3 regions of the Micromonospora sp. WMMC273 genome follow, and region 3 is predicted to be linked to each of the others. Evidence: riboswitches for the same ligand, from Rfam matches in the RefSeq annotation. Region 3 holds a riboswitch; each other region holds the start of a gene.
What was found. Region 3 has a riboswitch for cyclic di-AMP ahead of O7611_RS07800 (C39 family peptidase). Riboswitches for the same ligand answer to the same signal wherever they lie in the genome.

Region 1 (4,294 bases), 4.6 Mb from region 3:
ACCCGATCACCAACTTCATGGACTACACGTACGACTCCTGCATGTACCAGTTCACCGCCGGTCAGGCGAGCCGCATGCTCACCGCGTGGAACGCCTACCGCGCAGCCTGACCGTCGTACCACGTACCGGTGCCGGCCCTGTCCTCGGACGGGGCCGGCACCGGTCGTTTCGGGGTCGGGGTCAGGCGGCCGGGCGGCGGGTGTCGAAGCCGTGCCGCCCGCGCCGACCCTCGGCGGCCACCCGCTCCCGCCGGGCCGGTTCGGCTCCGCGCGGGTCGAGCCAGACCCGCACCTGCGGCGGGGCGGCGCCGGGCTGGGCCACCGGGTCGCGCCGGGTCAGCATCGCCACCTCGACGGTGAACTCGAACAGCCGCCAGTCGCCCTGCGGCGACGCGCGGGCGATCCGGGCCAGCCGCGTCACGGTGGCCGGGTCGGTCACCGGCCGCGCGCGCCCCGCGATGTACGCCTCGTCGTCGCTCTCCTCCGGCGGGAACGAGTGCAGCGCGTAGCGGCCGTCGCGTTCGAGGTCGCGCCGCTTCGGCGAGTCGATGACGAAACACCAGAGACCGTCGGCGGTGATCACCGGGGAGACCGGGTGGACGCGGGGGCCACCGTCGGCGCGGACCGTGGCGAGGTAGCCGAAGCCCGGCCCGTACTGCTGCATCAGGAGGCGGATCTCGTCGGCGAGGCGGGGCTCGTCGGCGGCGAATTCGGACCAGGAAGCCATGTGGACACTCTATCGAACACGTGTACGAAGATGTAGTGCGACACGCAGGTCACCCGTACCGGTCGCTATGGTGTTCCGATGCTGCTCTCCGACCGCGACCTGATCTCCGAGATCAAGGCCGGCACGCTCGCGCTGGAGCCCTTCGAGCCCACGCTGGTGCAGCCGTCGAGCATCGACGTACGCCTGGACCGGCTGTTCCGGGTCTTCAACAACCACCTCTACACGCACATCGACCCGTCGGTCCAGCAGGACGACCTGACCTCGATGGTGGAGGTGCCCGAGGGCCAGCCGTTCGTGCTGCACCCGGGCGAGTTCGTGCTCGCCTCCACGCTCGAGGTGATCTCGCTGGGCGACCAGCTCGCGGGCCGGCTGGAGGGCAAGTCGAGCCTGGGGCGGCTGGGGCTGCTGACCCACTCGACAGCCGGTTTCATCGACCCCGGCTTCTCCGGTCACGTCACGCTGGAGCTGTCGAACGTGGCGAACCTGCCGATCACGCTCTGGCCGGGCATGAAGATCGGCCAGCTCTGCATCTTCCGGCTCTCCTCGCCGGCCGAGCACCCGTACGGCTCGGCCGTCTACGGCTCGCGTTACCAGGGGCAGCGCGGTCCGACGCCGAGCCGGTCCTGGCAGAGCTGGCGCACCTGGCCGACGCGCTGACGGCACGGCCGGGGCCCCGCCGTCACCGGCGGAGCCCCGGGCCACGACCTCAGCCGGGACGGCCGTAGCTGTTGATGTCGCCGTCGTCGACCCGCTTCATGGTGATGGGCTTGCCGGACTGGGAGGCGTGCACCACCCAGCCGTCGCCCACGTACATCGCCACGTGGTGCAGGTCGCTGTAGTAGAAGACGAGGTCACCGGCGCGCAGCTCGGCGCGGCTGATCCGCTTCGTCACGCCGTGCTGCTGGCGCGCGCTGTGCGGCAGCGAGACCCCGCCCTTGGCCCAGGCCGCCAAGGTGAGGCCCGAGCAGTCGAAGTGGTCGGGCCCGGCCGCGCCCCAGACATAGATCTTGCCGATCTGGGCGCAGGCGAACTTGACCGCCGCCCCGGCCGGGCCGCCGGGGTAGCCGGCCGGGCACGGCGCCGGGCGCAGCGGGCCGCCGCCGCCCTTGCCGTACACCTTGAGCCGCAGCTTCTCCAGCTTGGCGATCTCGGCGTCGATCTGCTTCTTCTTCGCCGCGAGCTGGGCCTCGGTACGGGCCAGCCCGGCGATCATCTCGTCCAGCGGCTTCTTCTTCGCCGCCAGTTCGTCGCGCAGCGCGGCGACGGAGCGCACCTGCTCGTGCTGGCGGTGCGCGAAGCGGTCCAGCAGTTCCAGGCCGGTGACCAGGTCACCGGGTGAGCGGCTGCCCAGCAGCGCGTTCACTGTGGAGAGGTTGTCGCCCTTGTAGGCGTCGGCGGCGAGTCCGCCGACCTGACCGAGCGCGGCGTCCACCCGGGCCTGGAGGGGTGCGATCTGCCGGCCGAGCGCGTCGGCCTGCTTGCGCCGCGCGGCGAGCTGCTCGCGTACGGCGTTGACCTGTTCGATGACCGGTTCGAGCTTGTTCCAGTCGCGGTCGATCTGGGCCTCGATCTCGGCGACCGAGGGTTCGGCGTGTGCCGCAGTGGCGCCGCCGGTCAGAACGACTGCGGTGCCGACCAGCGCGGCGAGGGCGGTGGTGAAGCGGGACCAGCGGGAACGCGGCGCGACGCTGGACCGGTCGGTGGACCGGTTCGACGACGGCCGCGGGGCATGGAGTGCCACCGGGCGTCCGTACTCCTTCTTCCGTACCGCCTACCGGGTTAGCTGACGGATTCGGGCGGGAAGGGAGCCGCCCTACCGCATCGCTGCGGATTCACCCCAGGTACCTGGTTCCCCGGCTCGCCCGGAGGCGACTCGGCGGTGTCGGACCGTCACCGACCGGGTTGGACGGTGAGACGTGCGGCCGACGATTCACCAGAGTAAGGACCACCGTTATCGATCCGCAACTTCCAGCGACGTGACACTCCGTACGCGATGAAGGGCCGCACCCGGAGCGGAGGTGAAATTTTCTTTCAAGGCTGATTACTCGCTGGAAAGGTATTGACCCCCGCGGGTGTGCGGAGTGAGGGTGGAGACGCAGTGACACCCATCCCTGTCCAGGAGGTTCGATGCACCTCTCCGCCCCGCCGTCGGGCAGACGGATACTGCTCGCCGCCGCAGTGGCGACAGCCACCGCGCTGGCGACGACCGGCCCGGTGACCGCCGCGCCGGACACGTCCGCGCCCGCGAGCGACAGGCAACAACAATACGCCGCCGCGGCGGCCGAGTACGGCGTGCCGCAGAACGTGCTGCTCGGTGTCTCCTATCTGGAGTCCCGCTGGGACACCCACCCCGGGCAGCCGAGCACGAGCGGCGGCTACGGCCCGATGCACCTGACCGACGCCGCGCACATCCTCGCCATGCCGGGCAGCGCCCACGTCGACGAGGACGAGGACCCGCGCGGCGACGACTCCCGGCCGCTGAAGCTCGACCCGGCCACCGCCGCCGCGCCGGAGCGGGAGACCCCGCTGCCGCCCGCCTCGCTCCAGACGCTCGACGCCGCCGCCGCGCTCACCGGGCTCGACGCGGGCACGCTGCGCACCGACCCGGCCGCGAACATCCGCGGTGGCGCGGCGCTGCTGGCGTCGTACCAGAAGGCTCTGGGTGGGCCGGTCGGCGCCGGCACCGACCCGGCGGCCTGGTACGGCGCGGTGGCCCGGTACTCCGGCGCGGACACCTCGGACGCCGCGGCGGCCTTCGCCGACGAGGTCTACGACCAGCTCGGCCAGGGCGCCAGCCGCACCACCGACGACGGCCAGCGGGTCACGCTCGCCGCCACCGCCGCGCAGCCGGACCGCTCCCGGCTGGCCCGCCTCGGCCTGCGCAACGCCGAGCGGCCGGACGGGCTGGAGTGCCCGGTACGGCTGGCCTGCGAGTGGATCCCCGCGCCGTACGAGCAGCTCAGCGACGACCCGGGCGACTACGGCAACCACGACCTGGGCGACCGGCCGAAGCAGCAGAAGATCGAGTACATCGTCATCCACGACACCGAGGGCTACTTCGGCCCGAGCGTCGACCTGGTGAAGCGGGCCGACTACCTGGGCTGGCACTACACGCTGCGCTCGGTGGACGGCTACATCGCCCAGCACATCAAGACCAAGGACGTGGGCTGGCACGCCGGCAACTGGTACGTCAACGCCAAGTCCATCGGCCTGGAGCACGAGGGCTTCGCCGGTCAGGGCACCTGGTACACCGAGGCGATGTACCGCACCTCCGCCAAGCTGGTGCGGCACCTGGCGCTCAAGCTCGGCATCCCGATGGACCGGCAGCACATCATCGGCCACGACAACGTGCCCGGCATCACCGCCGCCAACGTGGGCGGCATGCACTGGGACCCGGGACCGTACTGGGACTGGTCGCACTACTTCGACCTGATGAAGGCGCCGTTCCGCAGCACCGGCACGCCCCGTACCGGCCTGGTCACCATCGACCCGGACTTCGCCACCAACCGGCCGGCGTTCACCGGCTGCAACCAGCAGCCGCCCGGTGTCCCGACGCCCCGGCCGCCGG
Region 2 (4,294 bases), 1.5 Mb from region 3:
ACCCGTTCGCGGTGATCGTCGGCTGCTCCGACTCGCGACTCGCCGCCGAGATCATCTTCGACCGCGGTCTCGGTGACCTCTTCGTGGTGCGTACCGCCGGGCACACCGCCGGGCCGGAGGTGCTCGGCAGCGTCGAGTACGCCGTCACCGTGCTGGGCACGCCGCTCGTGGTGGTGCTCGGGCACGACTCGTGCGGCGCGGTCCAGGCCGCCCGGGAGGGGGTCCGGACCGGCGCCGCCCCGGCCGGTCACCTGGGCGCGGTGGTGGACGCGGTCTCGCCGAGCCTGCTGCGAGCCGCCCGCCAGGGCGTCGAGGACCTCGACGGCATCATCGACGTCCACATCGCGCAGACCGTGGAGACGCTGCTGGCCCGGTCCGCCGTGCTGGCCGAGCGGGTGGCCGCCGGGCGCTGCACGGTGGTGGGCATGTCGTACCGGCTCGCCGGTGGCGAGGTGCGGACCGTGGCGCAGTCCCCGGCCCCGCTGCCCGCCCCGGCCGCGCCCGCCGACCCGGCGCTGGCGGGCTGACCCGTACGGACGAGAAAAAGGGCCGCCCTCGGGCGGCCCTTTTTCGTGGTGCCCGGATCAGAGCAGCGACATGTGGACGTGGTCGGTGTGGTTCGACGGCCCGCTGTACGAACTCCAGCCGGTGGCCGGGAACCAGATCTGCCGGTTCCAGATGACGTAGTAGATGCCCAGCCGGTCGGCGTTGCGGATGAGGAACGCGGCCACCTCGTTGCCGTACCGGCGGGTGTCGTTGTTGTGCCAGGGCGCGAAGCCGCTGTTCTGGAGCGACCAGTCGCACGCCTTGCCCTTGGGGTGCTCCCACGGCCCGCCGGGCCGGTAGCAGCCCACGAAGCGCTTGAAGCCGGCGCGCCGGACCTCCTTGTACGCGTGCAGCGTGCGCGGCGTGACGCAGCCCGAGGTGGTCGGGTCGTCCTCGCTGCACGACTCGGCCTTCCACCCGCCGTCGGAAGTGCGGCCGGGAGCGATCTTGGCGACCGGTGAGGTGGCGGAGACCAGGCCGCCGGTGAAGCCGAGACCGCCGACGAGCTTCAGTGCGCGCTCGGCCTGCACCTTCTCGCGCTCCATCGCGTTCTTCTGCTTCTCCTGCTCACGCACCTCGGCGTCGAGCGCGATCTTGGCCTGCTCGGCGCGGGTCTTGACCGCGTTGATGGCGGCCAGGCGCTGCGCGTTGAGGAGGTTCAGCTCGTCCAGGGCGTTGACCCGGCGGACGAACGAGTCGGGGGAGTTGCTCTCCAACAGCATCGCCATCGCACCCATCCGGCCGGTCCGGTAGGACTGGGCGGCGAGCTGGTTGACCTGCGGGCTGAGCGCGTCGAGTTCGGCCTGTGCCGTCTTCACCTCGGCCGCCAGCCGCCGCTGGCGGTCCTGGGACTTGGCGAGCTTCGCCTTGGCCTGGAGGAAGTTCCGGTTGGCGGAGTCGATCGCCTCGGTGATGAGTGGCGGATCGCCGTCCTCCTCGTGGCCCGAGGGGGTGCCGGGGGCCGCCGCGGCGGGGGCCGCGGTCGCCGGGTTCGGGCCGGCCAGCACTGCTAGCGAGGCCAGCACGGCCACCACGGGTGTCAGCCAGCGGCGCAGGGGTGCCGTCACAGTGTTCCCTTCCGTCGGCCGCCGACCGGGTTAGCTGACGGGTTCGGGACGGAAGTGGCCCCTACCGCTGTCGCGGATTCACCCCATGTACCTGGTTCCCCGGTTCGCCCGTGGGCGATTGGGCGGCGGCACCGCTGGCGCCGGTGCGCGCCTTCGGCGGTGACCGGCAGCGAGGTTACCTGACAGCACTCGTGAGGATCTACGTCCGGAAGCCGACCAATAGCGAGATTTCGCCGTGGCACACCGTGACCAGCGTCGCGTTTAGATTCGATGGTCACGCTGCGGAGTGTCACCATGCGGCCTCCGTACTCTTCCCGCCGCCGAGCGCCTCCAGTGCGTCGTCCCGTCCGGCCGGCGGCCGGGGCGCGGCGGGCGCCGGCTCCGCGCCGGGCGAGCGCCGCCCGGCGGTGGTCACGATCGCGGCCAGTCCGGTCGTCAGCGGTACGGCGGCGATCAGGCCGAGCGTCGCCACCGCGCTGCGGACGATCTCCTGGGCGAGGAACTCACTGGTGAGGATCTCGCTCACCGGGCGGGAGTCGGCGACCAGGAGGAGCAGCAGCGGCAGTGAGGCGCCCGCGTACGCCAGCACGATGGTGTTGACGGTGGACGCGATGTGGGCCCGGCCGACCCGGGTCGCGGCCCGGTAGAGCTGCCGCCGGGACAGTCCGGGGTTGGCGTGCGCCAGTTCGGTGACGGTGGCCGCCTGGGTGACCGTGACGTCGTCCAGCACGCCCAGCGAGCCGATGATGATGCTGGCCAGAAGCAGTCCGTGCAGGTCCACGCCGCCCTGGAACATGGACAGCGTGGTGGCGTCCTCGCTGCCGAAGCCGGTCAGGTGGGTGGCGGACGTGGCGAGCAGGCCGAGCACGCCGGTGACCACCAGGCTGCCGAGCGTGCCGAGCACCGCGACGGACGTCTGTGCGGTGATCCCGTGGGTCAGGTAGAGCACCACGAACATGATCAACGCGGCGCCGACGATCGCGACGAGCAGCGGCGGCTGGCCGGCGCCGATACCAGGCAGCACGAAGCCGAGCAGGATGGCGAAGCTGGCCACCAGGCCGCCGAGCGCGGCGAGCCCGCGCCACCGGCCGAACGCCACGATCGCGGCGGCGAACAGCACCATCAGCCAGATCAGCGGCGTACCGCGCTGGTGCTCGGCGATGTTGTAGGACTTCACCGCCGGGTCGGCCGGGTCGGTCAGTTCGACCAGGACGACCTCGTCGCCGACCGCGACCCGGGGCGCGCCCGGCCCGGCCGGGATCGGCGTCTCGACCTGCCGGCCCGCGTCCGGGCCCTGCTCGGCGGTGACCGTCACCGTGCCGCACGGGCCACCGCCGCCCTCCGGGGCCTCCGGCGTCGGCGGGCAGGGCTCGGTGACCACCCGGGTCACCGTGCCGTGGTAGCGGGGGACGTCCGCGCCGCCGACCGGCTCCCGGTCCTGCCGGGGCCAGAGCACCAGCGCCGCGATCACGGTGAGCGCGAACAGCGGCACCACCACGGCGACGAGCAGCCGTCGTACGCCCGGCGGCGCGGCGGGTGCGGGGCGGGTGTGGTCGGCACCCATGAGGTCTCTCCCAACGGTCGCGGCGACGCCTGGTCCGCCGGACCGGTCTGGTCACCCGGCCGGGGCGGACGTGTCGACCACGTCCGGGTCGTCGCCCGCACATGGTAGGCAGCCCGGCCGTCCGGTCCCGCACACCGTGGCCGTTGACGCTCGCCCCGCGTGGTCAGGCCAGGCCGGCCCGGCGTCGCCGGTACTCGTCCTCGTCGATCTCGCCACGGGCGTACCGCTCGTCCAGGATGCGCCGCGCCGTCGTCGGGCCCAGGTACTGCGGGCCGGTCCACCGCACGGCCGCCCAGACGAGCCCCGCCAGCACGGCGAGCACCAGCAGGGGCCAGATCCACATCCAGCCCATCATCGGGCTCTGCCACATCATCGGGCCGCCCTCCGTCCGTCACCGCGGGTCCGCCGGGCCGGCCTGCCCGCCACGTCGACGGTACGTCCGCCCGGGTGCGCCGGCACGGGTCGATGTGCCCTGGTCCGAGGGTCGGAGGTCCCCGCTCAGCCGCGCTTCATCAGGCGGCCGACGGCGGCCATCATCTCGGTCGCCATCTCGTCGGCCCGGCCCTCGGCGGCGCCCTCGTGCATGCAGTGCCGGGCGTGGCCGTCGAGTAGACCCAGGCCGACCTTGTCCAGCGCCGCCTGGATGGCCGAGATCTGGGTCAGCACGTCGATGCAGTAACGGTCGTCCTCGACCATCTTCTCGATGCCACGGACCTGGCCCTCGATCCGGCGGAGCCGGGCGAGGAGTTGGTCCTTGCTGGCGGTGTAGCCCCGGGTCGGGCTGGACGGCGCGGTCATGAAACCGAGGATAGCGTACCCCTCGGGGGTATGCTAACGTTCCGAACGTACCCCTGGGGGGTATCAGATCGGAGGGCGAGATGGAGACCACCTACCAGGTGAGCGGCATGACCTGCGGGCACTGCGTCAACTCGGTGAGCACCGAGCTGAGCGCACTTCCGGGCGTCACCGACGTCCAGGTCGACCTGGCCGGCGGCCGGGTCACCGTCACCAGTCAGAACCCGCTGGACGTGGACGCGGTCCGCGCGGCGGTCGACGAGGCCGGCTACGACCTCGTCGGTGCGTGACGGGTCCGACGACCCGTAGAAACCGAGGAGAC
Region 3 (4,294 bases):
ATGTCAAACGTGGACGAGGTGCTCACCGACCTGCTGGACGCCGACCCGAAGGCGGCACAGCGCTGGGCGGCGCGTACCCGCTACCTGGGCGACTTCCCCGCCGACGCCTACGCCGAGGCGTTCCTCTCCGCCGCCCGCCGGCAACTGGAACCCGACTGGGCGGTCCCGGGGCCGCGCGCGGCCCGCTAGAAGCGCGAGCCGGCCCGTCGCGGGCCGGCTCGCCCGTTCAGAGGTACGGGTCGAGCAGGGCGAGCACCGCCTCCGGGTCCTCGACGTGCGCGTTGTGGCCCAGTCCCGGCAGCGTCGCCACCGGCACGCCCAGCTCCTTGAGCTGCGCGTCGGTCACCATCGGATCCGCCTCGCCGCGGGCCAGCAGCACCGGTACACCGGTGGCCGCCAGCAGCACCGGCAGCCGGGGCTCCCCGACCGCGAACGCGGCCGGGTCCATCGCGAGCCGCCAGCGGCCGTCCTCCCGCCGCAATCCCGCGTCCACCACCGGGTGGTCCGGGGCGAACAGCCCGGCGAGCCCTGATACCCGCAGGTAGCGCCGGGCCGCCTCGTCCCGGGTGGCGAACCAGGTGACCGGCCGGGCGGCCAGTTCCGCCGACTTCGCCAGCTCGGCCGGCGACCAGACCGCCTTGATGCCGAGCCCGACCACCGCGTCGACCGGGAGCCCGCGCTGCCGGGCCGCGAGCGCCAGCGCCACCACCCCGCCGAGCGAGTGCCCGAGCAGCACCAGCCGGTCGTCGGGGCCGAGCCGCACTGGCCCGAGCCCGTCCACCACGCGCTGGGCCAGCGCCTCGAACGAGTAGCCGGGCAGCGGCGGTGACCAGCCGTGACCGGCCAGGTCGGGGGCGAGCCAGCGGCCGGGCCAGCGGCGTTCCAGCAGCGGCGCCCAGGGTAGCCACACCTCGCCGGTGGCACCCATGCCGTGCAGGAGAATCAGGTGCCGCTTCCCCGTCGCATCGCTCATTGGCGCAGTCTGCCACCGCCCGCCCCGGACACGCGAGACCGAACCCCGCCGACCCCCTCGCTGCGGCTCCGGCCGCCCACACGCCGCCCTCACCCTCGATCTTGGAGTTGTGGCACCTTCCATAGCGGGCGAGCCGGGCATACTGGGTGCCACAAGTCCAAGACCGGCGCGCCAAGACGGCGTGAGGGCGGGGGCGGGACGAGGAAGGCCGGCGCCCCGGGTGGGGTGCCGGCCTTCGGGTGTGCGGGACGGTCAGGCGGAGTAGCCGCGGCTGGCGATCCAGTGCGCCAGGTCGATCGTGGTGACCCAGTACGACGGCAGCGACGGGTCGGCCGAGTCGGCGATCCGCACGGTCCGGCCGTCGTCCTTGTAGCCGACCACGGCGACGTAGTGGCCGCCCGGGAACGAGTGCCAGCCGCCGTTGGTGTCGGTGGCCGTACCGGCGACGTTCGCGACGACCCCGCGGCCGTTGCTGATCGCCTCGACCACGTCGGCCTGGAGGCGGTCCATCTGGGCCGGGGTGGCCGAGCCGGGAATCATGCGGGTCCGGTACGGGTTGCCCTTGACCTGCTGGTTGAGCACCCGGGTGGTGTCCTCGGCGGAGTTGGTGCCCATCTCGGTGGTGCCGAGAGGACCGGCGAGCGCGTCCTGGCTGCGCTCGATGCCGGCGGCGCTGAGCGCGTTGCGCACGGCGGCCGGGCCGCAGTAGAAGTAGTTGATCTGCGCCTGGTAGTCGTAGTCGAGCGACTTGCTCGACGGCGGCTTCGGCTTGGCCTTGGGCGTGGTGTCCGGGTCCGCCGTGGCCTTCGCGGACGGGGAGGCGCTCGGCGACGCGCTGGGCGCGGCGGAGGCGCTGGGCGGTACGGCGATGCGGGCCTCGCCGCGGCTGGCGGGCTGCTCGCCGAGACGGGCGGAGCCGAGGTCGGCGACCGCGGCGGTGTTCTCCTGGACCGGGGCGTCGTCACCGGCGGTGGCGACGGTTCCGGCACCGGCGGCCAGCACGAGCGCGGCGGCCGATCCGGCGATGATCTGGTACGGGCGTTCGGTGACGATCCGTCGCAGCTGACGCTTCAGGTGGTGCTTCACGAAATCCTCCACGGGGCGTGAGCGGCGCACGCCGGCCCGGCACGCGGAGGAACTCACACGTGCTGGCGGGGCCGGATGGCCGGGGGATCGGGAACGCCCGTGATGCCGGGCGCCCAGGGGGCGGTTGCCGGTCGCGCGTCAGGCGCGCGCGGGCACCGCTTCGCCGTGGAGGCGGGGGGACGATCGAGGGGTGGGCAAGAGGGGTTGCTCCTTCCGTGGCCGCCGACCGGGTTAGCTGACGGATTCGGGCGGGAAGTACGCCCTACCGCGGGCCGTGGGCCCGCGGATTCACCCCGATGGTGCTCATGGGTCCCCGGTTCGTGGAACACGATTAGGCGGGTCGGTGCGGCGTCGCCGTCGGCGATCGATTACCGCATCGGACGCGCCGACACTACCGGTGGGTATGTCCCATGCCAAGCGCTCCCACCTGCGTAAACGTGATCCGCGGTAACGGATTTCGGAACACCCGGTTACTGACTTCGCTCAATGGGACAAGCAGTTTCGACGGCGCCCGGCGGCGGAAAGCGGACAGACGGCGAGCACCCGACCGGCAATCGCGGGACTCGATGACCCGTTCTGCGCCCGGCGCCCGTTTCGGCGGCCCGGGTGACCGGGCTCACCATATTCCGGGTAACGATTCGGTCGAGACGGTCGTCTCAGCCGACCCGGGCCGGGCGCCAGCGGGCGTTGCGGACCGTCGCGGCCACCGGCACGGCGCTCGCCGTCGCGCTCCGGTACGCCGGGGCGGGCCGCAGCGCGGCGGTGGCCGCGTACGCCTCGGCGGCGAGCGTCCGGGCGGCCTCGGCGGCCAGTTCCGCGTCCCGCCAGGCCGTCCGCTCCCGCGCGGCGGCGCTCTCCCATCCGGCCCGGCGCCCGTCCCGGACGGTGCGGGCCAGCAGGATCTCCTGCTCGGCCGGGTGCCGGCGGGGATCCCATCCGTTGCGGCGGGCCAGCACGTTGGCGAGCTGACGGGCGGTCAGGTCGCCCCGCCAGTGCGCCGTCATGGCGGCGTGGTGCAGCCAGCGCTCCCGGGCCGCGTACTCGGCGGGGGTGCGCGGCGTGCGCGGGGCGGGCAGCGCGGCGGCACCGGCGAGGCGGCGGGCGGCGGCGTCCGCCTCGTCGTACGCGGTCCAGGCCCGGTCCGCCTCGTCCTGCGCGGCCAGCCACCGCTCCCGGCGGCGACGGGCCGTCTGGGCGGCTCCGGCGGCGGCCACCGCGACCTCCTCGGCGTACCGGATCAGGTCGTCGCGGCGGGCGGCGTCGGCGTCGGCCGGTTCGGGGGCGGCCTCCGGCACGGGGTCGCGTTCGGGCCGGGCGACGAGGGCGGCGAGCAGGCCGAGGGCGAGCAGCAGGAGGAAGGACCAGATGGCGGCGGCCTCGGGCACGGAGGTGAGGAAGTGGTACAGAGCGGTCTGGGACATGGTCGGCACCTCACGGGAAGGACCTGGCGGGAGGACCCGCACGACCTCGCCGGGGCGGGCCGGTGGCCGCCGGGGCGGGTGCGGGGATGACGTGCGAGTGGGTGCGGAGGACGGGCGCGGCCCGTGAGCGGGTCAGCGGGCGGGCGGGGCCCGCGGGCCGGCCGGTGCGGCGGCCCGTCCGGCCGGGACCGGCTGCGGTGCGGCCGGGGCGGCTGCCCGGGGCGCGGGCGCCGGCACCCCGGCGGGGATGGTCTGCCGCTCGGCCACGCGGTCGGCTTCCGGCCGCGCGGTGGTCGAGGCGCCCGCGACCGGGTACGCCGGGACGGCGGCAGCCGGGGCCGGGGCGGCAGCAGCGACACCGGACGGCAGCGTGGCGGCGCCGAACGAGAAGGCGACGACCACGGCGAGACTGGCGAGCATCCGGGCGGTCCAGCGCGCCACCCACCACACGGGGCAGGTGAGCGCGATCGGAAGCACGGGTACAAATTACCGCCGATCCCCCACGAACGCACCGCCGCACGGCGTGTCGCGGATCGACCGGCCGACGTGTGCGCGTGTCAGTGCGGGCGACGCCGCCCGGCGTACTCGATGTCCTCGGCCGGACCGGTGACGGACGCCGCGCCCCCGTCGGAGGCGGGCCCGGTGGCGGCCTCGGCGGGCGTGCGCGGAGCCGGCACGGCCGGTGCGGGCGACGCCGCGCGGGCCCGGCGGGACGGGCCGAGCAGGCGCATCATCGGTGTCTCCACCCAGCGGTGCAGCGCGGCGGCCAGCGCGAGCGTGATCACCAGGAAGCCCAGCACCGCGAGCGGGCCGC

Region 1: another riboswitch for cyclic di-AMP. It lies ahead of O7611_RS28995 (C40 family peptidase); the one in region 3 lies ahead of O7611_RS07800 (C39 family peptidase).
Region 2: another riboswitch for cyclic di-AMP. It lies ahead of O7611_RS00810 (coiled-coil domain-containing protein); the one in region 3 lies ahead of O7611_RS07800 (C39 family peptidase).

The regions. Positions count from the first base shown of each region.
Region 1 covers NZ_JAPZBE010000001.1:6,231,804-6,236,097, reverse strand. Annotated here, with positions in the region: gene O7611_RS29010 (zinc metalloprotease) at 1-110, shown strand, start outside; gene O7611_RS29005 (pyridoxamine 5'-phosphate oxidase family protein) at 181-726, opposite strand; gene dcd (dCTP deaminase) at 805-1,383, shown strand; gene O7611_RS28995 (C40 family peptidase) at 1,433-2,467, opposite strand; cyclic di-AMP (ydaO/yuaA leader) riboswitch at 2,481-2,615, opposite strand; gene O7611_RS28990 (N-acetylmuramoyl-L-alanine amidase) at 2,854-4,294, shown strand, end outside.
Region 2 covers NZ_JAPZBE010000001.1:152,898-157,191, forward strand. Annotated here, with positions in the region: gene O7611_RS00805 (carbonic anhydrase) at 1-527, shown strand, start outside; gene O7611_RS00810 (coiled-coil domain-containing protein) at 585-1,613, opposite strand; cyclic di-AMP (ydaO/yuaA leader) riboswitch at 1,618-1,748, opposite strand; gene O7611_RS00815 (YibE/F family protein) at 1,903-3,177, opposite strand; gene O7611_RS00820 (SHOCT domain-containing protein) at 3,341-3,520, opposite strand; gene O7611_RS00825 (metal-sensitive transcriptional regulator) at 3,676-3,975, opposite strand; gene O7611_RS00830 (heavy-metal-associated domain-containing protein) at 4,056-4,262, shown strand.
Region 3 covers NZ_JAPZBE010000001.1:1,621,311-1,625,604, reverse strand. Annotated here, with positions in the region: gene O7611_RS07810 (CDP-glycerol glycerophosphotransferase family protein) at 1-189, shown strand, start outside; gene O7611_RS07805 (alpha/beta fold hydrolase) at 227-973, opposite strand; gene O7611_RS07800 (C39 family peptidase) at 1,226-2,059, opposite strand; cyclic di-AMP (ydaO/yuaA leader) riboswitch at 2,265-2,407, opposite strand; gene O7611_RS07795 (hypothetical protein) at 2,716-3,480, opposite strand; gene O7611_RS07790 (hypothetical protein) at 3,613-3,957, opposite strand; gene O7611_RS07785 (acyltransferase family protein) at 4,038-4,294, opposite strand, start outside.